Linked DNA regions of Caballeronia sp. TF1N1. The protein of the gene in region 1 interacts with the protein of each later gene in a pairwise test. Links are inferred from orthologs where the notes say so. Each region holds a gene or a part of one and is shown in the gene's direction. Other genes may lie near its edges.

Region 1 (10,284 bases):
CACCGGAGTCGATTGATGCTCGTCGACGTTGATCTTCGCGATTTGCAAGCGATCGCCGTAATCCTTTGCGACTTCATCGAGGATCGGGGCAATCATCTTGCACGGACCGCACCACTCGGCCCAGAAATCGAGCAGAACAGGTTTGTCCGACTTGACGACGTCTTGTTCGAAAGATGCGTCGCTGATGTGCTTGATTGATTCGCTCATTGTCTGAATACCTCTATTGATTCGAGGCCCGCGTTTGAATGCTCGCCACGATACACCAAAACAGTAAAAGATTTTCGTCGCCGCTTGGGCGAGACGAAGCCGGCTTACCACGTCTGACGAGCCTTGCGGACTAGCCGCATGGACGATGAAGCATGCGCCGCACGTGATTCAACGCTCATCTTAGCTTAATTTGCTATCTGTCGCCGATGCCGATAGGCGCCGTCGCGCAGCCCTTCATCGCTCAATTGGAGGCGCATTCGGGCAAATGCAAGCGGAGCCGCATGCAGTCGGCGACGTGCTCGCGAGGTCTATCGGGCGCGGCTATCGGCGTGATATGATTCGACGTGACGGGCCTCCTCGCATGGTGGCGCGGTCAACCTGGTCAGGTCGGGAACGAAGCAGCCACAGCCGCTTTCCACCAGTGCCGAGGGTCGGGCTCGTCACCTTCCGCTTTATTTGCGTTTTTCCGGCTTCAATCTCCGCGGTTTTCTGCTTCACTCTCCTCTAGTTTTTAGTCGATTCGCTCGCATCTACGCGACTTGAATCCGCATCTTCACGCGTGCTCCGGATGCGCCGGACAGCCGCTTTCGGCGGCGTTTGCCGCTAGTCGTTGCTGATACAATTTCGCGCATGACCTATCAAGTTCTCGCACGCAAATGGCGGCCGAAATCGTTCGAGTCGCTCGTCGGCCAGGAGCACGTCGTTCGTGCGCTCACGCACGCGCTCGACGGTGGCCGCCTGCATCACGCGTATCTTTTCACGGGTACGCGCGGCGTCGGCAAGACCACGCTTTCGCGCATCTTTGCAAAAGCGCTCAACTGTGAAACCGGCGTGACCTCGAAGCCGTGCGGCGTGTGCCGCGCTTGCCGGGAAATCGACGAAGGCCGTTTCGTCGATTACGTCGAAATGGATGCGGCGAGCAATCGCGGTGTCGACGAAATGGCGGCGCTGCTCGAGCGCGCGGTCTATGCACCGGTCGACGCGCGCTTCAAGGTCTACATGATCGACGAAGTGCACATGCTCACGAACCACGCGTTCAACGCCATGTTGAAGACGTTGGAAGAGCCGCCTCCCCATGTGAAGTTCATTCTCGCCACGACCGATCCGCAGAAGATTCCGGTCACCGTGCTGTCGCGCTGCCTCCAGTTCAATCTGAAGCAGATGCCCGCGGGACATATCGTGTCGCATCTGGAGAACATCCTCCAGCAAGAGAGCATTGCGTTCGAAGTGCAGGCGCTGCGGTTGTTGTCGCGCGCGGCGGACGGCAGCATGCGCGACGCGCTTTCGCTGACCGATCAGGCTATCGCCTATTCAGCCAATCAGGTGACCGAGGAAGCCGTGCGCGGCATGCTCGGCGCGCTGGATCAAAGCTATCTGATCCGCCTGCTCGATGCCCTCGCCGCAAGCGATGGCGCTGGCGTGCTCGCCATCGCCGATGAAATGGCTTTGCGCAGTCTATCGTTCTCGACCGCGTTGCAGGATCTGGCGAGCTTGCTGCATCGGATTGCGTGGGCGCAGTTCGCGCCGGCATCGGTGCTGGACGAGTGGCCGGAGGCGGGAGATATTCGTCGATTCGCCGAGGGCTTGTCGGCCGAACAGGTTCAGTTGTTCTATCAGATCGCGACCGTCGGGCGCAGCGAGCTGGGCCTCGCGCCGGATGAATACGCGGGCTTCACCATGACGCTTCTGCGCATGCTCGCGTTCGAACCCGCTGGCGGGCCGGGCGGAGGTGGCGGTGGCGGGCTCGTGGTGAGCGCGCCGCAAAGCGTGAAGGGCGCGCGCAATGCGGCGCTCGCGGGAGCTATGGCGGAGCGGGCCGTGGCGCCGGCACCGGTGGCTCGCGATGGAGTTTTGGCGGATCGAGCGGGCGCGCGGCACCAGATTAGCGACCGTTCTTTTGAGAAGTTGGCTGAGTGGGGTGAAGCGGCTGTTTCGACATTGGATAAGCACGGCGCACGGTCTGCGAGCTCGGCGAAGGTCGGGCCACGTGACGCATCCGACGAGCTTGCGGGCGCTGAAGCGAAACGCAGCGTCGAATCGGCTGAATCAGTCGCGAAGCCAGTCGGAGCGTCCGATGCACGAGAATCGGCGATGGCGGATGCGGCATCGCGTGCGGCTTACGCCGGTTCCGCGGACTTGCCGGACGCTGGAGGAAGTGCCGCTCCTTCGGGCGCGAAGAACGCGACCTCTGGCGATTCGACTGCGCTTGCAAACACGGCTGGCTTGTCAAGCGCATCGAGAGCGGACGTCGGTCATTCAGCTTTAGTGTCGGACAGCGCCGCATCTTCAGGCGCGCAGACGGCCGCTGCCAATCCCGCTCCTGTTGCAGATAGCGCCACGCCTTTAGGCGCGCGGGATGCCGCGGCCGCTGCCGATTCGGCCGCGCCTCTGAACACCATCGCATCTTCAAGCGATGCACCAGTGGCGCGGAAAGACTTCGATTCGGCCACGCCGAGCGCCGCATCTTCAGATGTGCGGAAGGCCGACTCTGCCGATTCGCCTTCTGTAGCTGAGGCCGCCGAATCGCCGCTCGCTCAAGGCACAGGAGAGATCGTTCAGGCCAATACGCCGTCTGCTGTCGGGAATGCACGAGACGTTGTGTTTGACGAAGTGCCAGTCGCATCGGCGCCGCTTTCTGCCGCGGCTCGGCAAGCTGTAGACGAGGCTTCTAATAATGGCGCGTCCGAAACCGTGTCGCCGTCTGCCGGATCAGTCGCGCCGCGCAGCGCCGCAGGTGGCGCGAGGGACGCGCTCGAAGTATTGCGTAGTGCGGGCATGCGACTTTCATCGGATCGTGGTGGAAGAGGCGCGGCGGCCGCGCCAGCGGGCGCTCCTGCTGCAACGAAACTTGCCGTGCCGAAGCCCTCGGTTCCCGTGCCGACGCCGCGCCGCGCCGCGCCGCGCGCCAGCGCGGGCTCTGACGTACAGGCGACGCCCGCGGCAGACAACGCGGGTGCTGTAGCCATTGGCGGGAGCAACGTCGGCTTCGACAATGGCGTTCGCGGGCGCAGCGCCGGCGTGGGCGGCAACGTTCGCGTCGACAGCAAGGGCAACGGTAGCGCCAACACCAACACGAACGCCAGCGTCGACAATACCGCTCGCGCCGGCAATGACGCCAACGCGAAAGCAAGCCCCAAGGTCATCCCTCCTTGGGAAGACATGCCGCCCGACGACTACCCGCCGCCCGGATCGGAGGATGAATACTTCTCCGCCGCTCCCGACGACGGCTACATGCCCGCGTTCGATAGCGCACCGGACGACATGCGCTTCGGCAACGAACCCGCGCCCGCAGCGAAGCCCGCGCCGAAGATCGACGCCACGCCGCTGCCGCCCGCCGTGCCGCTCGACCCTATCGGCATCGCGGGAGAATGGGCGACGCTCGCGGTCGATCTGCCGCTCAAGGGCATCGCATACCAGCTCGCGTTCAACAGCGAACTGACCGCCTGCGACGCCAGTTCGCTCACGCTCGTCGTTCCCGTGCCGCAATACGCGGACGCCGCGCAAGTCGCCAAGCTCAAGACCGCGCTCACGGAGAAACTCGGCCGCGCGCTCGAGGTCAATGTGTCGGTTGCGCCCGCACGCCGCACCGCCGCCGCGCTCGACGCCGCCGAACGCGCGAAACGCCAGCAGCAAGCCGAGCAGGAAATCAGGCAAGACCCGTTCGTGCAATCGCTCATTCGCGATTTCGGCGCGAGCATCGTGCAGGGATCGATCAAGCCGGTTGCCGCAACGGGCGCGAATCCTTCGGGCGCGTCTTCTGTAAGATAAGCCATCCCGCGAGGCGCGCCGTCAGAAGCCGCGCCGCGAACGAATCAACCGGGCGCACGGGCATTTTCGCCTGAGCGTCTGCCCGTCATACGCACTATCCGTTTCAAGGAGCCGAATCATGATGAAGAACCAACTCGCCGGGCTGATGAAGCAAGCTCAGCAAATGCAGGAAAACATGAAGAAGATGCAGGATCAGCTCGCGCTGATCGAGGTCGAGGGCCAGTCCGGCGCCGGTCTCGTCAAGGTGACGATGACCTGCAAGAACGACGTGCGCCGCGTGCAGATCGACCCGAGCCTGCTCGCCGACGACAAGGACATGCTCGAAGACCTGGTTGCCGCCGCGTTCAACGACGCCGTGCGCAAGGCCGAAGCCACCACGCAGGAAAAGATGGGCGGCATGACGGCCGGCATGCCCATGCCGCCCGGCTTCAAGCTGCCGTTTTAAGCGCGTGGCCGAAGGCGCACGCGGCGTTTGCCGCGCTTTCGGCCCGCCCATGAGGACACATGAAACAACCATCCGCCTTGTCGGCGCTCGTCGAAGCGCTGCGTGCGCTGCCCGGCGTCGGCCCGAAGTCGGCGCAGCGCATGGCGTATCACCTGATGCAGCACGACCGCGCGGGCGCCGACAAACTCGGCAACGCGCTGTTGTTCGCGACCGGGCATCTGAAGCACTGCGAGAAGTGCAATACCTTCACAGAAGCCGACATCTGCGAAGTATGCAGCGACGAAGAACGCGATTCCGCGCTCCTATGCGTCGTCGAGACGCCGGCCGATCAGATCATGCTGGAGCAGACGCTCACGTATCGCGGGCTCTACTTCGTGTTGATGGGCCGGCTGAGTCCGCTCGACGGCATCGGGCCGAAGGAAATCCACTTCGAGCGGCTCATCAACCGCGCGCTCGACGGCACCGTGAATGAAGTGGTGCTTGCCACCAACTTCACGAATGAAGGTGAGGCGACCGCGCACTATCTGGCACAGACGCTCAAGTCTAAAGGGCTGAAGGTCACGCGGCTCGCGCGCGGCGTACCGGTGGGCGGCGAACTCGAATACGTCGATGCCGGCACCATCGCCCGCGCGATGCTCGACCGCCGCTCGGTGTGAGAAAAGATCAAGGACTGCATCGATGACAGAAACCGAAGCACTCGCGCTCGCGACGCATCGTCATTACAAGGGCGGGCTGTATCGCGTGATCGGCGTCGCGCGGCACTCGGAAACCGAGGAAGCCATGATCGTCTACGAGCATCTCTGGCCGCATGATCGCGGTTTATGGGTCCGGCCCGCCGCGATGTTCAACGAGACGCTCGCCGACGGCACGCCGCGCTTCAAGCCACTCGACATCCCACTTTAAAAATTGGCGGAGACGAACGACATGACCGCATCGACGGGCCCGCTTGCCGGCGTCAAGGTGCTGGAACTCGGCACGCTCATCGCGGGACCGTTCGCGGCGCGCTTCATGGGCGAATTCGGCGCGGATGTCATCAAGATCGAAGATCCGAAGGGCGGCGATCCGCTGCGCAAGTGGCGCAAGCTGTATCCCGAAGTGGGCGGAACGTCGCTCTGGTGGGCGGTACAGGCGCGCAACAAGAAGTCCGTGACGATCAATCTGAAGGCCGAAGAGGGCAAGGAGATCGTGCGGCGGCTGGCGAAAGAAGCGGATATCGTCGTCGAAAATTTTCGGCCGGGCTTGCTCGAAAAACTTGGGCTCGGCTATGAGGTGCTTTCTGCCGAAAACCCCGGTCTCGTGATGGTGCGGCTCTCGGGATACGGCCAGACCGGGCCGTATCGCGACAGACCGGGCTTTGGCGCGATCGCCGAATCGATGGGCGGCTTGCGTCATATCACGGGCTATCCCGAGTTACCGCCGCCGCGCATCGGCATTTCCATTGGCGACTCCATTGCCGCGCTGCACGGCGTGATCGGCGCGCTGATGGCGCTGCATCATCGACAGGTGAATGGCGGCAAAGGGCAGGTGGTCGATGTCGCGCTCTACGAAGCCGTCTTCAACATGATGGAAAGCGTGGTGCCCGAGTACGGCGTCTATGGCATGGTGCGCGAGCGCACCGGCGCGTCGCTGCCGGGCATCGTGCCGTCGAATACCTATCCGTGCCGCGACGGCAGCATCGTCATTGGCGGCAATAGCGATCCCATTTTCAAGCGGTTGATGACGGCAATCGACCGCGCCGATCTCGCCGACGATCCCGCGCTCGCTTCGAACGATGGCCGCGTGCCGCGCACGCAGGAAATCGACGATGCCATCGCCGCGTGGTTGTCGACGCGCAGTATCGACGAGGCGCTCGCCGTCCTCAACGCCGCCGATGTGCCCGCCGGCCGTATCTACAGCGTGGCCGACATGTTCACCGATCCGCAGTACATCGCGCGTCAAATGCTGCAGCGTTTTCCGTGGCAGGACGGCCGTGAGATCACGCTGCCGAACGTGACGCCGAAGCTGTCCGAGACGCCTGGCGAGACGCGCTGGCTCGGGCCGCAACTCGGCGAACATACGGATGAAGTGCTTCGGTCGCTTGGGTATGCCGAGGACGACATCGCGCGGTTGCGTGCGGCGAACGTGATCTGAGGAAGTCGTTACGCGTAAAAAACGCGAACTCTCGCGGCGGCCCGAAGATGGCCGCGACACCGGTGCCGGCTTGCGCATGGGGCAGGGCGTCGCGCATGCACCGTGGCCCACGACCAACCTTCGAAGCGCCTCAAGGCTCGATCACGATCTTCCCCGTCACGCGCCGGTTCATCATGTCATCGAGGGCTTGCGCGGTTGCATCGAGCGGATAGCGTTTGGTCACCACCGGCAGCAACTTGCCGGCCTTGATCCAGTCGACCATGGTGGCAAATTCGGTATCGGCGATCGCGTGTTCGCGGCGCATGTGATCGCCCCAGAACACGCCGACGATGCTCGCGCCCTTCAACAACGCGAGGTTGAGAGGCAGCTTCGGGATCTCGCCGTTGGCGAAGCCGACCACGAGATAACGCCCGCGCCAGCCGATGCTGCGAAACGCCGGTTCGGCATAGGCGCCGCCCACCGGATCGAATATGACATCGGGACCTTGGCCATGGGTGAGCGCCTTGACGCGCTCGCGCAAGTCTTCGTTTCGATAGTCGATGATTTCATCCGCGCCTTGCTCGCGACAGAACGCGAGCTTTTCCGCGCTCGATGCCGCCGCGATCACGCGCGCGCCGAGAATCTTGCCGATCTGAATGGCCGCGACGCCGACGCCGCCCGCCGCGCCGAGCACGAGGAGCGTCTCGCCCGACTTGAGCGCGCCGCGATCCACGAGCGCGTGATAGGACGTGCCGTAGGCAAGCGTGAAGGCTGCGGCGAGCGCGAGGTCGACGTCGTCGGGCAGCACGACGCAATCCGTTTCCCGAGCACGCGCCTGTTGCGCGAATGCCCCTTGCGCGGTGTAAGCCGCGACGCGCATGCCAGGTTTCACGCGCGTTACGCCCGCACCCACCTCACGCACGATTCCCGCGAGTTCCGCACCCGGCGTAAATGGCAGCGGCGGTTTGAACTGGTACTTGTTCTGGATGATCAGTACATCGGGAAAATTCACGCTCGCGGCCTTCACATCGATGACGATTTCCCCGGCTTCGGGATGCAAATCCGGCAGCGTTTCGACGGTGAGCGTATCGGGTAATCCGTGTTGGTTGCATCGAACGGCGCGCATGTGTCCTCCTTGATGGGCTGGCGCCAAGTGTAGGGCAGACGGCTGTCTGTGCGCGACCCCGCAAAGCGTGGGCGCGTCATGTTTCCTCGGTTACAATCGCCGGATGCGAATCCTACTCAGCAACGACGACGGCTACCTGGCGCGCGGCATCAACGTGCTGCACGACGCCTTGCAGCCGCTCGGCGAAGTAACGGTGATGGCGCCGGAGCAGAACTGCAGCGGCTCGTCCAACTCGCTCACGTTGTCGCGGCCATTGAGCGTGCATCAGTCGGCTAACGGTTTCAACTTCGTGAACGGCACGCCAACCGACTCGGTGCATATCGCGCTCACCGGCATGCTCGAAGCGCGGCCCGATCTCGTCGTGTCAGGGATCAACAACGGCCAGAATGTCGGCGAGGACACGCTCTATTCCGGCACGGTCGCGGCCGCCACCGAAGGCTTCATGTTCGGCATTCCGGCGATCGCGTTTTCGCTCGTCGGGCGTGACTGGCTGCATCTCGAAGATGCGGCGCGCGTGGCCGCCGAAATCGTCGCGCATTTTCTGGATCACCCCATGCCGGGTCATCCGCTTCTGAACGTCAATATTCCGAGCCTGCCGTACGACCAACTGCGCGAGTGGAAGGTCACGCGTCTGGGCAAGCGGCATCCGTCGCAGCCGGTGATTCGCCAAACCGACCCGCGCGGCAACCCGATCTACTGGATCGGCCCGTCGGGCGACGCGCTCGACGCCAGCGAAGGCACCGACTTTCACGCAGTCGCGAACGGCTTCGTTTCGATCACGCCGCTGCAGCTCGACCTGACTCACACGAAACTCATGGCCGAGACCCGCGAATGGGCGCAAGCCGGGAGCCGTCGCTCATGAGCGACGAGCGCGCCAAGCGCTTCCCGCTGGCGCTCGCGGACCTCGTGCGCGAGCCGCGCAAGCCGGCCGGCCGCACGCAGGACGCGCGCGCCAAGTCAGTGGCGGTATCGACCACGAAAGCCGCTGCCGCGAAGCCGGGCAGTGTGCGCGGCGCGGCTTCAGCGCTCAAGAATCCGGCGAGTGCGGCGGCATCCGCCAAGTCCGCGACCACGGTTTTTCCGGTGCGCTCGGTAGCCCAGCCTGTCGTCAATTCCGTCGCCAAGGCCGCTACCAAACTGGCAAGTGGAACCGCGAAACCGGTTCCGGGCGCGAATCGCAGTCCGGCCCAGGCGCCGCATCCCCGAACGAGTGCATTGCGCACCGCGCAGCGTCCCGCCGGACGCGATCTGAACGCGGCATCGACGGCCACGAAAAAGGGCGCGCCCAACGTGGCATTCGCCAGCACACAGACGCTCACCTCGGAACGGGTGCGTGAGCGCATGGTCGAACGCCTGCGCACGAACGGCGTGACCGACCCGCGCGTGCTGAACGCCATGTCGGTCGTGCCGCGCCATATGTTCGTCGACCCCGGCCTCGCCGCGCAGGCTTACGAAGATGCCGCGCTGCCGATCGGTCACCATCAGACCATCTCGAAGCCGTCGGTCGTCGCGCGCATGATCGAACTGGTCGCGGCCGGGCGCACGTTGGACAAGGTGCTGGAAATCGGCACCGGTTGCGGCTATCAGGCAGCGGTGCTGTCGCAGGTCGCGACCGAGGTTTATTCGATCGAGCGCGTGCGGCCGTTGTCCGAACGCGCCAAGCTCAATCTTCGGCCGCTGCGTGTGCCGAACATCCGGCTGCATTACGGCGACGGGCGGCTCGGACTGGCTGCCGCGGCGCCGTTCGATGCCATCGTGATCGCGTGCGCGGGACTCGACGTGCCGCAGGCCTTGCTCGAACAACTGGCGATAGGCGGCAGGCTCGTCGCGCCGGTGGGCTCGCAGGCCGCGCAGTCGCAGGTGCTCACGCTCGTCACGCGCGTGTCGGCCACGCAATGGCGGGAGTCGCAGCTCGATCGCGTTTTTTTTGTACCTTTAAAATCCGGAGTGATTTGAAACCGATGAGTATCTTGCGTGCTTTGCGAGAAACGCGTGCGGACGTTCGCCTAACGGCGGCGCAGCGCGGTGTGTGCGTCCTTGCGCTGTCCATGCTGGCGGCCTGTGCGTCGCGGATGGATTCAGCGCCGGTGGTCGACAGAACGGGCGCGCCTATCGCCACGGATGCCGCCGCGCTTGCCAACCAGCCGCCGCCGCCTGGCTATATTCGCGTGAAACCGGGCGACACCCTATATCGGATCGCATTGGAAAACGGTCAGAATTATCACGACATCGCAACGTGGAATAACCTGACGAACCCGAACCAGATCGAAGTCGGTCAACTGGTGCGCGTGGCGCCTCCGGGTGCGAATCTGGCAGCGGCGACGCCGGGCGTGTCGACCGCACCGATCGCGGGTGGCGCGGTGGCTACGCAACCGCTTAACGGCGGCGCGGGGGTCTATGGCACGCCGCAGTCGGGTGCAACGACGCAGCCGCCGTACTACGGTCCGTCGTCGGGCATGGGCGCGGCGCCGGGCGCTGCATCGGGTGCGCTCGCGGGCACCACGCCGGCGCCGGGCGTGGACAGCGCGGCAACGGCTCAACCGGCTTTCATCTGGCCGGCGCGTGGTCCGATTCTCGGCACATTCGACGACGCGAAGAACAAAGGTTTGAACATTGGCGGTGCACCGGG
Region 2 (17,212 bases), 400 kb from region 1 along the record:
GACCATCGGCTTGCTCAATATCGGCGAAGAAGTCATCAAGGGCAACGAAACGATCAAGCGCGCGGGCGAACTGCTGCGTGCGAGCACGCTCAACTTCTACGGCAACGTGGAAGGCAACGACATCTATAAAGGCACGACCGATGTCGTGGTTTGCGACGGCTTCGTCGGCAATGTCGCGTTGAAGACTTCCGAAGGTCTCGCGAAAATGCTTGCCGACATCATCAAGGAAGAGTTCAGCCGCAACCTGCCGAGCAAGCTGATGGCGCTCGTGGCGCTGCCCGTTCTCAAGCGTTTCAAGAAGCGCGTCGATCCCGCGCAATATAACGGCGCCGCCTTGCTGGGATTGCGCGGCCTCGTGATCAAGAGCCACGGATCGGCCGAAGCCTTCGGGTTTGAGTGGGCCATCAAACGCGGGTATGATGCCGTCAAAAATGGTGTGCTCGAACGTCTCGTGCGCGCAATGGAGGAGAATGCGCCTGCCGCGCGCGAAGGCGCCGCGAGCACTTCCGCCACCGATGCCGCAAGCGGCGTCGCGACGGAACTGAACCCGCAGCCGAACTCGCGTCCGAATCCGCCGGACGCCTCGGGGACTGCGCTACACTCGAAGGCATAATGGCTCAATCCAATCTTTACGCTCGAGTGCTCGGCACAGGCAGCTATCTGCCGGCCGAGCGCGTTACGAATCAGGCATTGGCGGACCGTCTCGCTAAAGAAGGCGTCGAGACGAGCGACGAATGGATCGTCGCGCGAACCGGCATTCACGCACGGCACTTTGCGGCTCCTGATCAAACCACGAGCGATCTCGCGCTGGTCGCATCGCAACGAGCCATCGAGGCGGCGGGCATCGACCCGCAATCCATCGATCTCATTATCGTGGCAACCTCCACGCCGGACTTCGTGTTTCCGAGCACGGCGTGTCTCTTGCAGAACAAGCTCGGCATCAAGAACAACGGCGCGGCGTTCGACGTGCAGGCCGTCTGTTCCGGTTTCGCTTATGGCGTCGCGACGGCGGACAGTTTCATTCGCAGCGGTCTGAATCGCACGGCGCTCGTCGTCGGCGCGGAAACGTTCTCGCGCATTCTCGACTTCAAGGACCGCACGACCTGCGTGCTGTTCGGCGACGGCGCGGGCGCGGTCGTGCTGCAGGCGTCCGAGGAAGCGGGCGTGCTGTCGAGCGCGCTGCATGCGGACGGCAGCTATTCCGACATTCTCTGCACGCCGGGCAACGTGAACGGCGGTGTGATTTCCGGCAGCGCGTTCCTGCACATGGATGGCCAGGCGGTGTTCAAGCTCGCCGTCAACGTGCTCGAAAAAGTGGCTATCGAAGCGCTTGAGAAAGCGAAGCTCACGCCGAACGACATCGACTGGCTGATCCCCCATCAAGCCAATATCCGCATCATGCAGAGCACTTGCCGCAAGCTGCATCTGCCGCAGGAGCGCATGGTCGTGACGGTGGGCGAGCATGGCAATACGTCGGCGGCGTCGATTCCGCTCGCGCTCGATGTCGCCGTGCGCGACGGGCGTATTAAGCGTGGCCAGAACGTGCTGATCGAAGGCGTGGGCGGCGGCTTCACGTGGGGCGCGTCGGTCTTCCGCTATTGATCGCTCAAGCCACTCGCTTTCTTCCTCAATCTTCTCGATCCCCATCAATCTGAATTCGATCCGCTGAAAAGGCCGCCGCGGCCACACCATGCGCGCGCGGCGCAAGCACAGCCGGCGTCGGCCATTTGCCGGCCGGCGCAGAGAGGCGGATCGTTCCAATCCAACGAGGACGATATGAAATTTGCGTTCGTTTTCCCCGGCCAAGGTTCGCAGTCGATCGGCATGCTCAACGCATTCGCCGATCACGCCGTCGTGCGCAACACCGTGCAGCAGGCATCCGATGCGCTCGGCCAGGATCTCGGCAAGCTGATCGCCGAAGGTCCGGCCGAAGAGCTGAATCTCACGACCAACACACAGCCCGTCATGCTGACGGCGGCTTATGCCATTTACCGCGTGTGGGAAGCACAAACCGGTCTGAAGCCGGCGATCGTTGCAGGCCATAGCCTCGGCGAATACACCGCGCTCGTCGCGGCCGGCGCGCTGGCTTTCGCGGATGCCGTGCCGCTCGTGCGATTCCGCGCGCAAGCAATGCAGAGCGCGGTTCCGGTGGGCGTCGGCGGCATGGCCGCGATCCTGGGTCTCGACGACGACACCGTGCGCGCCGTATGCGCCGAAGCGTCGTCGGCGGGCGTGGTCGAAGCCGTCAACTTCAACGCGCCGGCGCAAGTCGTGATCGCGGGCTCCAAGGCGGCCGTCGAAAAGGCATGCGAAATCGCAAAGGCGAAGGGCGCGAAGCGCGCGCTGCCGCTGCCGGTTTCCGCGCCGTTTCATTCGTCGCTGCTGAAGCCCGCTTCGGACCAGTTGCGCGATTACCTCGCGAAGGTCGACATCGAGGCGCCGCGGATTCCGCTGATCAATAACATCGACGTGGCAAACGTCTCCGATCCCGCCGCTATCAAGGACGCGCTCGTGCGTCAGGCAGCAGGCCCGGTGCGCTGGGTCGAATGCGTGCAGGCGATTGCGCGCGAAGGCGTCACGCACGTGATTGAATGCGGTCCGGGCAAGGTGCTCGCGGGTCTCACGAAGCGGATCGACGGCAACCTCGTCGGCGGATCGATTTTCGATCCGGCATCGCTCGAAGAAACGCGCAAACTGATCGCTGCATAGTCGGAGTGGAACAATGAATCTGGACAATCAGGTAGCTATCGTCACGGGCGCGTCGCGCGGCATTGGCCGGGCAATCGCGCTGGAACTCGCGCGGCAGGGCGCGACGGTCATCGGCACGGCGACGAGCGAAAGCGGCGCGGCCGGCATTGGCGAAGCGTTGCAGCAAGCGGGCGGCAAGGGTCGCGGCGCGGTGCTCGACGTCAACGACGCAGCCGCCGCGGACTCGTTCATCGAGTCCACGGTCAAGGAGTTCGGTGGCCTGAACATTCTCGTGAACAACGCGGGCATCACCAAAGATCAGCTTGCCATGCGCATGAAAGACGACGAATTCGACGCCGTCATCGACACCAATCTGCGCGCCGTGTTTCGTCTATCACGCGCCGTCCTGCGCCCGATGATGAAGGCGCGTGGCGGGCGCATCATCAACATCACGTCGGTGGTCGGCTCGTCGGGCAATCCCGGCCAGGCCAACTATGCGGCGGCGAAGGCGGGCGTGGCGGGCATGACGCGGGCGCTCGCACGCGAGATCGGCAGCCGCGGCATTACGGTGAACTGCATCGCGCCGGGTTTCATCGATACCGACATGACCAAGGTTTTGCCCGAAGAGCAGCGCACCGCGCTCACCGCGCAGATACCACTTGGCCGACTGGGCAGCCCGGAAGATATCGCGCATGCTGTGTCGTTCCTGGCGTCGCCGTTCGCTGGATACATCACCGGCACGACCTTGCACGTGAACGGCGGCATGTACATGTAAAGCTGTAAAGGCGAGGAAAGGGCGCAATAGGCATTTCGCCGTTTTTCGCTTAATATCCGCGCCGAGACGGGCGCGCAAAATGCTCAAGGCATGGCGCGCACCGCCGGACTCGGTGGCAGAAAAAATCGCTGTGAAGCCCGGCAAGCCCTCTTGTAGGAGCGCGTCGGGCAGCGCAGCATGGAACTGACGCGCCGTATTTTGCGGGTCCAAACCTGATAAAATGCGCGCACTCGTATTTTTGAACTTTTTATCCCTCGGAGGGCTGCATGGACAATATCGAACAGCGCGTGAAGAAGATCGTCGCCGAACAACTTGGCGTGGCCGAAGCTGAAATCAAGAACGAAGCTTCGTTCGTCAACGATCTCGGCGCTGACTCGCTCGATACCGTCGAACTGGTGATGGCACTGGAAGACGAGTTCGGCATGGAAATTCCCGATGAAGAGGCAGAAAAGATCACCACGGTTCAGCAAGCAATCGACTACGCTCGCGCCAACGTCAAGGCCTAAGGCCGGACGCGCCAGCGACTCATCGCTCATCGAGCCAGATGTTTTGTCGCTGCTCAGACCGATTTAACAGCCACAGGGCACACAGGGCGGTTTCCTGTGGCCGCTGTGGCTTTTGTTTTTCGTCATTCTATGGATAAGGGGTTATCGTGAGCCGTCGTCGAGTTGTTGTTACAGGCCTTGGGCTCGTTTCGCCTGTCGGCAATACCGTTGCCGACGGCTGGGCGAATCTGGTCGCGGGCAAGTCGGGCATCGCCAACATCACCAAGTTCGATGCCACGAACTTCTCCACGCGTTTCGCGGGCGAAGTGAAGGGGTTCAACATCGAAGACTACATGCCCGCCAAAGAAGCGCGCCACATGGATACCTTCATCCATTACGGCTTTGCGGCCGGCGTGCAGGCCATGCAGGACAGCGGCCTCGAAATCACCGAGGAAAACGCGGAGCGCGTGGGCGTGGTGGTGGGTTCGGGCATCGGCGGCTTGCCGATGATCGAAGTCACCCAAACCGAGCTGCTCAATCGCGGTCCGCGCCGTATTTCGCCGTTCTTCGTGCCGGCGTCGATCATCAACATGATCTCCGGTCATCTGTCCATCCGCTTCGGTCTCAAGGGTCCGAATCTGGCCATCGTCACGGCTTGCACGACCGGTTTGCACTGCATCGGCGAAGCATCGCGGTTGATCGAATACGGCGACGCGGACGTGATGATCGCGGGCGGCGCGGAAGCCACGGTTTCTCCGCTCGGTATCGGCGGCTTTGCGGCGGCGCGCGCGCTCTCGCAGCGTAACGACGACCCCGCCACGGCCAGCCGTCCGTGGGACACCGACCGCGACGGCTTCGTGCTTGGCGAAGGCGCGGGCGTGATGGTGCTCGAAGAGTACGAGCACGCGAAGGCGCGCGGCGCGAAGATCTATGCGGAAGTGCTCGGCTACGGCATGAGCGGCGACGCATATCACATGACCGCGCCGCCCGAAGACGGCGACGGCGGCCGTCGCGCCATGGTCAACGCGTTGAAGAACGCGAAGGTCAATGTCGACGAAGTGAACTACGTGAACGCGCACGGCACGTCCACGCCGCTCGGCGATATCGCGGAAACCACGGGCATCAAGCGCGCGCTCGGCGATCACGCGAGGAGCGTCGTCGTCAATTCCACCAAGTCGATGACCGGCCACTTGCTGGGCGGCGCGGGCGGGCTGGAGTCGGTCTTCACCGTGCTCGCGATCCATAACCAGATTTCGCCGCCGACCATCAACATCTTCAACCAGGACCCGCAGTGCGACCTGGACTACTGTGCGAACACCGCGCGGGAAATGAAGATCGACGTCGCGGTGAAAAATTCGTTCGGCTTCGGCGGAACGAACGGTTCGCTCGTCTTCAAGCGTCACTGAGCACGCGCGCTCGTTGGGACGGGAACGGAATGACGAGCGCGTTTGTCGATCGGCCGCAACGGGATGCCGGCACGCCGCCGCGCATCGCGCTGCGGCCGTCGCGTTTTCTGCAGGCCGCGCTGCTCGGGTTCATCGTCGTCGCCGGTTTCGCGGTGTTCCAGTGCGTACACGGGCACGCCGGCGCGTTCGATGCCTTCGCCGCCTCTGCGGTATGCGTCGCTACGCTCGGTTTTGCTGCGCGGCGCTGGGCGCGTCGGCAACCGGCGGCCATCGGTCTGCATGCGGAGGGCTTGACCGTCTGGGACCGTGCCGGGAACGCGCGCTACTGGCGCATCATCGGCTGCGCGCAGTGGAGCGGGCGCTTGCTCGCGCTCGACGTATCGACGGAAATAAAACGCCGCGAAGCACTGCTCATCGCCGCCGATTCCCTCGACGCCGATACTTTCCGCCAGCTTTCAGTCAGCGCCCGCCGCGCGGCCAGCTCTTGTCTGTAAAGACTGTAACGGTCGATGAGCATCCGGGATAACGCGAAGGCTGGGAGGCTACAATAGCCGTCCGCGCAACTCCCCAAAGTGAAACGGATTTCCCAGGTGAGCGAAAAAGAAATCGACCAATTGCTGGTCGAGCGTGTCCAAAAAGGTGACAAGGCCGCGTTCGAACTGCTGGTCGCCAAATACCACCGCAAGATCATTCGACTGATCTCGCGCCTCGTGCGCGACCCCGCCGAGGTCGAGGACGTCGCCCAGGACGCCTTCATCAAGGCTTATCGCGCGCTGCCGCAGTTTCGCGGCGAATCGGCCTTCTACACCTGGCTCTACCGGATTGCGGTCAACACGGCAAAGAATTACCTTGCCACTCAAGGACGCCGCGCTCCAACTTCTACCGAAGCCGATGCAGAAGAAGCGGAAACTTTCTCCGATGCAGACCAACTAAGGGATATCAACACGCCCGAGTCGATGTTGATGAGCAAGCAGATTGCCCAGACGGTCAATGCTGCGATGGCGCTGCTACCCGAGGAATTACGCACCGCCATCACGCTCCGGGAAATCGAGGGTTTAAGTTACGAAGAAATCGCCGAAATGATGGCATGCCCAATCGGCACCGTCAGATCAAGAATTTTCCGTGCTCGCGAAGCCATTGCGGCAAAATTGCGTCCGTTGTTGGACACTCCTGAAGGCAAGCGCTGGTAAGCAGCGCGTCGCCCCGGGGCAGGGACGCAATATCTGGGTTAGGTGGTGTCACTACGGGGTGGTGTCAGAGATGGGGAGCATCATGGGGTCGGTTCCGGTGCAATCGAATAACAGTTCGCGCGGTGAGCGCCTTTCCGCGTTTGTGGATGGCGAGTCGCTCGACGAACTCGGAAATATCAGCCAGTTTCTTGCTGAACTCAATAACCGTGACCGCGCGTCATGGTCGGACTATCACCTGATCGGCGACGCGCTGCGTTCCGACGATCTGGCAGAAAGCCCGGCGAAGAGCAGCGCGTTCATGACAGCGTTTGCAGCGCGTTTCGAGGCCGAGGCGCATGTGCTGGCGCCAGCTGCGGTGGCACAGACACAGAAGGCGCGTGGCGGCATGTTGCGCCGTCGTGTCGTGCCGGCTTTCGCCGTTGCCGCGGCGGCTGCCACGCTCACGTGGATCGTCGTGCCGCAGTTGCAGGGCGTCGACAGCCGTCTGGGCGCGCCAGTGGCAAGCACGCAGGGCGACTCGGTTCAGCGCGTCGCCATGGCGTCCGTGCCGGCGGTGAGCACGCGCGCGCCGTTGGTGGAGGCGAACATCATCCGCGACGCGAGCCTCGATCAATACCTCGAAGCGCATCAACAGTTCTCCCAGCAGCCGGCCATGCCCGGCTCCATGCCTTTGATTCGCGCGGCGGTGACGACGCAGGGCCAATAACCTGATGGCGAGTGTGCGGTTGAATAAAACTAGATATTGGGGGCGGCTGCCGGCGTTGATGCTTTGCGCAGCCGCGTTGTTCGCGGCGGCATCGAGCAGTTTCGCTCAGGGGGACGACCCCGCCGCGCAGCGCAAGACAGCCGCCACTCTGCTTAACCGCATTCACGAAGCGGCCCAGCAGCAGAATTACGAGGGTACTTTCGTTTATCAGCGCGGTGCGACGGTGCAGTCGTCGCGCATCACGCATGTCGCCACGCGCGGCGACGGCGAATACGAATCGCTCGAAAGTCTCGACGGCGCCCCGCGCCGCATGCTTCGTCACGACGACGACATGTACACGTTCGTCCCGGAGCGCCATCTGCTCGTGGTCGAACATCGGCAGAGCAAGGATTCTTTTCCCGCTTTGTTATCGACGAGCGGCGATCAGGTTCTGTCCGTCTACGAACCGAAGCTCTTGGGCACCGACCGCGTGGCGGGGCTCGAAAGCCAAGTGCTCGAACTCGATCCAAGAGATTCTTACCGGTTCGCGTACAAGCTTTGGGCGGATGCCAAGACTGGTTTGCTGTTGCGCGCCCAGACGCTCGATCCGGACGGCCAGGTGTTGGAACAGCTTTCATTCTCTCAGGTGCGTATAGGCGGGGCGATCGACAAGGCGTCGATTGCAAGCGGCATGCGCAGCACGGCGGGCTGGACCACGGTGCGGCCTCCCGTGCAGCCGGTGGATATCGAAGCGCAAGGCTGGCAACTCACGCCGAATATCGCGGGCTTTCGCAAGATTCGCGAGTTGCGCCGTCCGATGGCGTCGAGCCAGCCAGGCCAGCCGGCCATCCCGGTCGATCAGGCCGTGTTCTCCGACGGCCTCGCCGCCATCTCGGTTTTTATCGAACCGGTGGAGAAAAGCGCGCGCAAGGAAGGCGCCGGTAATAGCGGCGCGACTCATGTGCTCGTCAAGCGCCGCGGCGATTTCTGGATTACCTTGCTGGGTGAGGTGCCGCAATCCACGTTGCAGCAATTTGCTTCTGCCATAGAATACAAGCCTTCCAAGTAATCCCTCGGCCTTAGACATATGAGCAACTACTCGCTGCGCAAGTTCTTCGCGGCCGCGGCGCTCGCCGTGTGCCTGCCGTTCCTCTCGCAGACAGCAGCGGCAGTGCCAACGGTGAATCTGCCCGACTTCACCACGCTGGTCGACAAGGTGGGGCCTTCGGTCGTCAATATCCGCACGACGTCGCGTGTCGGGTCGAGCAGCGACCTGCGTGGTTTGCCGCCTGGCCTCGATGAAGGCGACATGTCCGAATTCTTCCGGCGCTTTTTCGGTATTCCGATGCCCGGTCAGCCCGGCTCGCCGCGCGGAAACGGCGGTGGCGGCGGTGGCGGTGGCCAGGGTGGCGGCGGCGGACAAGGCGGTGGCGGCAGCGGCGGCGATCAGGGCAAGGGCGGCAGCCGCACGCCCGACGACAGCCAGGACAACTCGGAACAAAGCAGTGGCGTAGGCTCGGGCTTCATCCTGTCCACGGACGGCTATGTGATGACCAATGCCCACGTCGTGGACGACGCGGACACCATCTACGTCACGCTCACCGACAAGCGCGAGTTCAAGGCGCGTCTCGTGGGCGTGGACGAGCGCACGGATGTGGCCGTCGTGAAGATCAGCGCGGCGAATCTGCCGGCGATCACCATCGGCGACTCGAACAAGGTGCGCGTGGGCGAATGGGTACTCGCTATCGGCTCGCCGTTCGGCCTCGACAACACGGTGACGGCGGGCATCGTCAGCGCGAAGGGCCGCGACACCGGCGACTATCTGCCGTTCATCCAGACCGATGTGGCGGTCAATCCGGGCAACTCGGGCGGTCCGCTCATCAACATGGCGGGCGAGGTGATCGGCATCAATTCGCAGATCTACAGCCGCACCGGCGGCTTCATGGGCATCTCGTTCGCCATTCCGATCGACGAAGCCATCCGCGTCGCGGACCAGTTGAAGACGACGGGCAAGGTCACGCGCGGACGTATCGCGGTGGCGATCGGCGAAGTGACGAAGGACGTCGCCGACTCGCTCGGTCTGCCGAAGGCGCAGGGTGCGCTCGTGTCGAGCGTGGAATCGGGCGGTCCCGCGGACAAGGCGGGCGTGCAGCCGGGCGACATCATTCTCAAGTTCAATGGCGTGAACGTGGAGACGGCCACCGATCTGCCGCGCATGGTGGGCGACACGAAGCCGGGCGCCAAGGCCACCATCACGGTTTGGCGCAAGGGTCAGTCGCGCGATCTGCCTATTACGATCGCCGAGATGCAGCCGGACAAGGTCGCGAAGACCGAGCAGAAGAAGCCGACGCAGCCGAAGGAACGCGCCAGCAATTCCCTGGGACTCGCGGTCAGCGACCTCACGGCTGATCAGAAGAAGTCGCTCAAGCTGACGAGCGGCGTGCAGGTCGATGCAGTGGAAGGTCCGGCCGCGCGCGCGGGCTTTCAGAAGGGCGACATCATCCTGCGCGTCGGCGATACCGATATCACGAGTTCCAAGCAGTTCGAGGCCGTGGCGCAGAATCTCGACGCCAGCAAGATGATCGCGGTGCTCGTGCGGCGCGGCGACAACACACAGTTCGTGCCGTTGCGCCCGCGCGTGCCGGCGCAAAAGTAATCGACATGAGCCAGTCACCGGGCGGGCCATTTATCCTGTATGGTCGCGCCTGGTGTCATCTCTGCGAGGACATGCGCGCCGAGCTCGAACCCATCGCAGAGCAGTTTGGCCGAGCAATTCTTTGGATCGATATCGACGAAGATCCGGCGCTCGAAGCGCGTTACGACGAGCGCGTGCCGGTGCTGATGCTGGCAGGCGTCGAACTATGCCAGTATCGGCTCGACGCAAACGCGGTCAGGGCGGCGCTCGATCAGGGCTAAAGGCGAAAAGCGCCGGCCCATCCCTATTTCGGCTAAAATGCTGAAGTTTTCCCCAAATTTTCAAGGCGTGCTCCGCGTTATTCGAGGGCGCGCCTTTTTCGCTTGATCGGCACTGAATGAATCATATTCGTAACTTTTCGATCATTGCGCACATCGATCACGGCAAGTCCACGCTCGCTGACCGCATCATCCAGTTGTGCGGCGGTCTGTCCGACCGGGAGATGGAAGCGCAGGTGCTCGATTCAATGGACCTGGAACGCGAGCGTGGCATCACCATCAAGGCGCAGACGGCCGCGCTGACCTACAAGGCGCGCGACGGTAAGGTCTACAACCTCAATCTGATCGATACCCCCGGACACGTCGACTTCTCCTATGAAGTCAGCCGCTCGCTTTCCGCATGCGAAGGCGCGCTCCTGGTCGTCGATGCCAGCCAGGGCGTCGAGGCGCAGACAGTCGCGAACTGCTACACCGCCATCGAGCTCGGCGTCGAAGTCGTGCCGGTGTTGAACAAGATCGACTTGCCGGCCGCCAACCCCGAGAACGCAATCACCGAGATCGAAGACGTGATCGGTATCGACGCGACGGACGCCGTGCATTGCAGCGCGAAGACCGGTCTGGGCGTGGAAGACGTGCTCGAATCGCTCATTCTCAAAGTGCCGCCGCCGAAGGGCGACACGGAAGCGCCGTTGCAGGCGCTCATCATCGACTCGTGGTTCGACAATTACGTCGGCGTGGTCATGCTGGTGCGTATCGTCAACGGCACGCTGCGTCCGCGAGACAAGATCAAGATGATGGCGACCGGCGCGCAGTATCCGGTCGAGCATCTCGGCGTGTTCGCGCCGAAGTCGACCAACCTCTCGCAGTTGTCGGCGGGGCAGGTGGGCTTCGTCATCGCGGGCATCAAGGAACTGACGGCGGCAAAAGTGGGCGATACCGTCACGCTCACGAACCGTCCCGCCGCCGAGCCGCTGCCGGGCTTCAAGGAAGTGAAGCCGCAGGTGTTCGCGGGTCTCTATCCGGTCGAAGCGAACCAGTACGACGCGCTGCGCGAATCGCTCGAAAAGCTGAAGCTGAACGACGCGTCGTTGCAGTACGAGCCGGAAGTCTCGCAAGCGCTGGGCTTTGGTTTTCGTTGCGGCTTTCTCGGCCTTCTGCACATGGAAATCGTGCAGGAGCGGCTCGAGCGCGAATTCGACATGGACCTTATCACCACCGCGCCCACGGTGATCTATCAGGTCCTGCAACGCGACGGCACCACCATCTCGGTCGAGAATCCGGCGAAGATGCCTGAGCCGCCGAAGATCGAGGAAGTGCGCGAGCCTATCGTCACCGTGAACCTCTATATGCCGCAGGAATATGTCGGCTCGGTCATCACGCTCTGTACGAACAAGCGCGGCCAGCAAACCAACATGCAGTATCACGGCCGGCAGGTGCAGCTCACCTATGAAATTCCCATGGCCGAAATCGTGCTCGACTTTTTCGACCGGCTGAAGTCCACTTCGCGCGGCTATGCGTCAATGGATTACGAGTTCAAGGAATATCGCGCGGCGGATGTCGTGAAGGTCGACATGCTCATCAACGGCGACAAGGTCGATGCGCTCTCGGTCATCGTGCATCGTTCGCAAAGCCAGCATCGCGGGCGCGAAGTGGCGTCGAAGATGCGCGAACTCATCCCGCGCCAGATGTACGACGTGGCAATTCAAGCGACCATCGGCTCGAACATCATCGCGCGCGAGAACATCAAGGCCTTGCGCAAGAACGTGCTCGCCAAGTGTTACGGCGGCGACATTTCACGTAAGAAGAAGCTGCTTGAAAAGCAGAAGGCGGGCAAGAAGCGCATGAAGCAGGTCGGCTCGGTCGAGATCCCGCAGGAGGCTTTCCTCGCAATCCTGCGTGTGGACGACTAAGTCCCGCCTGGTGCGCCTGAACGCCAATAACAAGAACTGAAGATAACAACCGGAAGCGATTGAATGAATTTCGCACTGATTCTCCTGATTCTCGTCGTGTTGACGGGCATTGCATGGGTGCTGGACAAGCTGGTGTTCCAGCCGCAGCGCCGCCGTTCGGCGGATGCCGCGGTCGCCGAGTTCGACCGTCAACAGGAACGCGTGGGCGAGCGTTTCGCCGATGAAAATGCCGCGCAGACGCGCGCCCGTCTGCATGACGACAAGCTGCGTCAGCCGTGGTGGCTCGAATACACGGCGAGCTTTTTCCCCGTGATCCTCGCGGTGTTCGTGGTGCGCTCGTTCGTCGTCGAGCCGTTCAAGATTCCGTCGGGCTCCATGGTGCCAACCTTGCTCGTCGGCGACTTCATCCTCGTGAACAAGTACGAATACGGCCTGCGTCTGCCGATCAGCAATACCAAGCTGACCAGCGGCAAGCCGCTGTCGCGCGGCGATGTGGTCGTGTTCCGCTATCCGAAGGACGAGTCGGTCGACTACATCAAGCGCGTGATCGGCCTGCCGGGCGACACCATCGCGTATGAAGACAAGAAGCTCACGATCAACGGCAAACCGGTGCCCGAAACGCCGCTGCCCGATTACTTCGACGAAGAGCGGGTTGGTTACGCGAAGCAGTTCGTCGAAGACCTCGACGGCCGCAAGAACGCCATCCTGAACAATCCGCAAGTGCCGCCGTTCGTCATGGGCGCAGACGATTACCCGTTTCGCGACAACTGCAACTACAACGCGCAAGGCGTGACGTGCAAGGTGCCGCCGGGCCATTACTTCATGATGGGCGACAACCGCGACAACAGTGCCGACAGCCGCTACTGGGGCTTCGTGCCGGACGCGAATATCGTCGGTCGCGCGTTTTTCATCTGGATGAACTTCAGCAATCTGAAGCGTATCGGTTCGTTCGATTGATCGGGCGCGAGTTCGCGCGTAACGCGCCCCGACAATGCTTCGAAACGGCGTGAAGAAGCGCGGCTAACACCGTCTCGCCACGTGTTTTCCTGGCCCGCCGGGCGGAATCGACCGTCCGCGCGGGCGCGTTATACTCTGTCCATGCCCTCTTCTCCGTTGGAAAGCCGGTTGCGGTACGAATTTCGCAATGCGGAATTGCTGCGCCAGGCGATGACACACCGTAGTCACAGCGCCACGCACAATGAACGGCTCGAATTTCTCGGCGATTCCGTTCTAAATTGCGTGGTGGCCGCGCTTTTGTTCCAGCGATTCGGCAAGCTCGACGAAGGCGATCTTTCGCGCGTGCGAGCGAATCTCGTCAAACAGCAGTCGTTGTATGAAATCGCGCAGGCGCTGAACGTGTCCGAATGTCTTCGTCTCGGCGAAGGCGAACTGCGCAGCGGCGGTTTTCGCCGGCCGTCGATTCTCGCGGATACGCTCGAAGCCATCTTCGGGGCGATCTTCCTCGACGGCGGTTTCGACGCCGCGTACACCGTCATCAAGCGGCTTTATACGGCGGTGCTGGATCACATCGATCCGCGCACCATCGGCAAAGACGCAAAAACGCTGCTGCAGGAATATCTTCAGGGCCACAAGATCGCGCTGCCGACTTACACCGTCGTCGCCACGCACGGCGCGGCCCACAATCAGCAATTCGAAGTGGAATGCTCGGTGCCGAAACTGGACGTGAAAGTGTCCGGTTCGGGCGCGAGCCGTCGTGCGGCGGAGCAGGCTGCGGCGAAGAAAGCGCTCGACGACGTCATGGCCGCCGCTCCGACGCTCGCCGTCAAGCCCAAACGCAAGGGCGCGCGGGCCGCGAAGCTGGCGGAAGCCGAAGTCGTTCCGGGCGTGACAGGCGTGCAGGCTGCGCTCGATCTGCGCTCGCCGGACCGGCGCGAGCGGGATCGCGACCGAGTACATCACGGCTCGCATGCACAGGGTGAAGACAAGCCGTCCACCGCGCCACTCGCCGTGATTCGCGCAACGCATGTCGAGCCATCGGCGGCGTCGTTCGCGGCGTCGGACAAGCCGGAGCGCGTGGTGATCCATCGGCCGGAACGTTCGAGCAAGAGCGAAGCGCCGCCGGTTGCCGAGGGCAGTCATGCGGTCACGAGCGAGGCAGATTCGCCCGCGGACAAAAGCAGCAACGAAAGCCGTAGCAGCGCGAGCCCGGAAGCGCCCGCGCCCCGCGTCGTGCGCGCCGCCGACGCCGGTCACTAAAGCGCATCACCAGGCGCCACGCGCATCTGCGCATAACGAACACATCTTATGAACGCTCCCACATCTTCCGGTTTCCGCTGCGGCATGGTCGCGATCGTCGGCCGCCCCAACGTCGGCAAATCCACGCTGATGAACGCGCTCGTCGGCCAGAAGGTGAGCATCACCTCGCGCAAGGCGCAGACGACGCGGCACCGAATCACCGGCATTCACACGCTCGACGACGCGCAGTATATTTTCGTCGATACCCCCGGCTTCCAGACGCGCCATAGCGGCGCGCTCAACCGCTCGCTGAATCGCGCGGTGACGTCCACGCTTTCCTCGGTCGATGCCATTCTCTTCGTGATCGAGGCAGGCCGCTTCGGTCCGGACGACCAGCGCGTGCTCGACCTGATCCCGACCGGCACGCCCACCATTCTGATTGCGAACAAGCTCGACCGCGTGGGCGACAAGGCCTCGTTGTTCCCGTTCATGCAGCAGATGTCCGCGTTGCGCGACTTCCGCGAGATCGTGCCGTTGTCGGCGAAGAATACCGACGACATCACGCGACTCATGGCGGTCATCAAGCCGTATCTGCCTGAAGGCGAGCCTATCTACGGCGAAGACGATCTGACGGATCGCAGCGAGCGCTTTCTTGCGGCCGAAATTCTGCGCGAGAAAGTGTTCCGCTGGACCGGCGACGAGTTGCCCTACACGAGCACGGTGCTGATCGACAAGTTCGAGACGGAAGGGCGCCTGCGCCGTATCTTCGCGACCATTCTCGTCGATCGCGACGGCCACAAGGCAATGATCATCGGCCAGAAGGGCGCGAAGCTCAAAACGATCAGCACCGAGGCGCGGCTCGACATGGAAAAGCTCTTCGACGGTCCCGTGTATCTGGAAACCTTCGTCAAGGTCAAGAGCGGCTGGGCCGACAACGAAGCGGGCCTGCGCGCTTACGGCTACGAATGACCTTTTGCGAATGATCCATGGACGACGGCACGAACGACGCCCGGATATCCGCGCCCGCTGATGATCCCGCCAGGGACGAGTTCGAGGCGAGCGAGCGTCCCGCGCGCGCGAGCCAATCCGAAGCAAGCAGCCGTCCGGCACGCGAGGATGATTTCGACGCAACCGAACGCCCGACGCGCGCCGCGCCCAAACGCAAACGCGCGCCCGCTTCTTCTTCGTCTAACTCCTCGCAAGACAAGCCGTCGCCGCGTCCGCGTTCCGACTTTCGCGTCAGTGAGCAGCCGGGCTTCGTGCTGCATAGCTATCCGTATCGCGAGACCAGTCTCATCATCGATGTCTTCTCGCGCGATCATGGCCGTATCGCGCTGGTCGCGAAGGGCGCAAAGCGTCCGCATTCCGCGCTGCGCGGTGTGCTGCAAACCTTCCAACCACTTGGTCTTTCATGGACGGGCAAAGGCGAAGTCCGCACGCTGACCACGGCAGAATGGGTCGGCGGCATGCTGCCCCTGACCGGCGACGCGCTTCTCTGCGGCTTCTACGTCAACGAGCTGCTGGTCAAATTTTGCGCGCGTGAAGACGCGCATCCGGCGCTTTTCAATCATTACGTGCTCACGCTTTCGCGCCTCGCGCACGACGAACCCGCCGTGCAGGTGCTGCGTTCCTTCGAGCGCGTCTTGCTCAAGGAAACCGGCTACGCCATGGCGCTCACGCGCACCGTGACGCGTCAGAGCGTCGTGCCCGAAGGCCGCTATATGTTCGATCCCGAGCGTGGCGTACGCGAAGCCTCCGACGACTTGCCCGCGCAATGGCCGGTCATCTTCGGTCAGACACTCATCGACATGGAGCGCGACGATTACACCAGCGCGCAAACCGCCGCGCAAAGCAAGACGCTGATGCGCTTTTTGCTCAACGTCTATCTGGGCGGCACGCCGCTCGCCACTCGTCAGATCCTGTTAGACCTGCAAAATCTATGAGCTTCTTTCTCTCATCGCCTGCCAGTGTGATCGACCTCGGCGTGAACATCGATCACGTGGCCACGCTGCGCCAGGCGCGCGGCACGACCTATCCCGATCCTATCCGCGCCGCGCTCGCCGCCGAAGAAGCGGGCGCGGACGGCATTACGCTGCATCTGCGCGAAGATCGCCGTCATATCGTCGATGCCGACGTGCGCACGCTTCGACCGCTGCTCGGAACGCGCATGAATCTCGAATGCGCCGTGACGCGCGAGATGCTCGACATCGCGTGCGAGATCAAGCCGCAAGACGTCTGCCTCGTGCCCGAAAAGCGCTCGGAACTGACGACCGAAGGCGGTCTCGATGTCGCCGGCCAGTTCGAAGCCGTGAAGGCCGCGTGCAGGCAGTTGGCCGATGCGGGCATCCGCGTATCGCTATTCATCGATCCTGACGAGACACAGATTCGCGCGGCCAAGGAAGCGCTCGCGCCAGTCATCGAACTGCATACGGGCAGCTATGCCGAAGCGCACGATGAAGCCGCACAGCGCCGCGAATTCGAGCGCGTCGCGACGAGCGTCGATTTCGGCAACTCGCTCGGGCTCAAGGTGAACGCGGGCCACGGTCTGCATTACACCAACGTCCAGCCAATCGCCGCGCTCGATGGCATCGTCGAATTGAACATTGGCCACGCGATCGTCGCGCACGCGATCTTCGCGGGCTGGGACAACGCGGTGCGCGAGATGAAAGCGATCATGGTCGCATCGCGCCTCGCCGCGCAGACGAAGCGCTGAGCACATCATGGCGATCTACGGAATCGGCACGGACATCGTGCAGGTGAGCCGCGTGGCGGCGGTGATGGAGCGCACCAAGGGGCGCTTCGCCGAAAAAGTGCTCGGGCCGGACGAGTTGCGCATCTATCATGCGCGGCGCGCGCGGTCCGAAGTGCGCGGCCTCGCGTTTCTCGCGACGCGCTTTTCCGCCAAGGAAGCGTTCTCGAAGGCGATCGGCCTCGGCATGCGCTGGCCGATGACCTGGCGCGCGC

The links.
Region 2: the proteins of recR (region 1) and recO interact in binary tests that used the Escherichia coli proteins (3 or more experiments, as listed by UniProt). The link is inferred for Caballeronia sp. TF1N1 from one-to-one orthologs.

The regions. Positions count from the first base shown.
Region 1 is NZ_CP084626.1:1,644,869-1,655,152, reverse strand. The notes cover bases 3,449-6,277. They hold recR (recombination mediator RecR), read left to right. Parts: upstream 3,449-4,479; coding sequence 4,480-5,076; downstream 5,077-6,277. Other genes in these bases: LDZ28_RS07655 (CaiB/BaiF CoA-transferase family protein), read left to right, coding at 5,345-6,277; LDZ28_RS07660 (DUF1653 domain-containing protein), read left to right, coding at 5,099-5,323; LDZ28_RS07670 (YbaB/EbfC family nucleoid-associated protein), read left to right, coding at 4,094-4,420; dnaX (DNA polymerase III subunit gamma/tau), read left to right, coding at 3,449-3,975. Also shown: thioredoxin TrxA, read right to left, coding at 1-207; more of dnaX, read left to right, coding at 838-3,448; more of LDZ28_RS07655, read left to right, coding at 6,278-6,550; LDZ28_RS07650 (NADPH:quinone oxidoreductase family protein), read right to left, coding at 6,681-7,655; 5'/3'-nucleotidase SurE, read left to right, coding at 7,759-8,517; LDZ28_RS07640 (protein-L-isoaspartate(D-aspartate) O-methyltransferase), read left to right, coding at 8,514-9,611; LDZ28_RS07635 (peptidoglycan DD-metalloendopeptidase family protein), read left to right, coding at 9,617-10,284. UniProt on the Escherichia coli protein: May play a role in DNA repair. It seems to be involved in an RecBC-independent recombinational process of DNA repair. It may act with RecF and RecO.
Region 2 is NZ_CP084626.1:2,049,240-2,066,451, reverse strand. Bases 14,353-17,212 are described here. They hold recO (DNA repair protein RecO), read left to right. Parts: upstream 14,353-15,234; coding sequence 15,235-16,191; downstream 16,192-17,212. Other genes in these bases: acpS (holo-ACP synthase), read left to right, coding at 16,969-17,212; pdxJ (pyridoxine 5'-phosphate synthase), read left to right, coding at 16,188-16,961; era (GTPase Era), read left to right, coding at 14,353-15,217. Outside these bases: phosphate acyltransferase PlsX, read left to right, coding at 1-613; LDZ28_RS09580 (beta-ketoacyl-ACP synthase III), read left to right, coding at 613-1,602; fabD (ACP S-malonyltransferase), read left to right, coding at 1,777-2,709; 3-oxoacyl-ACP reductase FabG, read left to right, coding at 2,723-3,463; acpP (acyl carrier protein), read left to right, coding at 3,730-3,969; fabF (beta-ketoacyl-ACP synthase II), read left to right, coding at 4,116-5,354; LDZ28_RS09555 (protein YgfX), read left to right, coding at 5,384-5,848; RNA polymerase sigma factor RpoE, read left to right, coding at 5,945-6,544; LDZ28_RS09545 (sigma-E factor negative regulatory protein), read left to right, coding at 6,627-7,250; LDZ28_RS09540 (MucB/RseB C-terminal domain-containing protein), read left to right, coding at 7,255-8,298; LDZ28_RS09535 (DegQ family serine endoprotease), read left to right, coding at 8,317-9,885; LDZ28_RS09530 (glutaredoxin family protein), read left to right, coding at 9,891-10,145; lepA (translation elongation factor 4), read left to right, coding at 10,262-12,052; lepB (signal peptidase I), read left to right, coding at 12,116-13,009; rnc (ribonuclease III), read left to right, coding at 13,151-14,269; more of era, read left to right, coding at 14,318-14,352. UniProt on the Escherichia coli protein: Involved in DNA repair and RecF pathway recombination.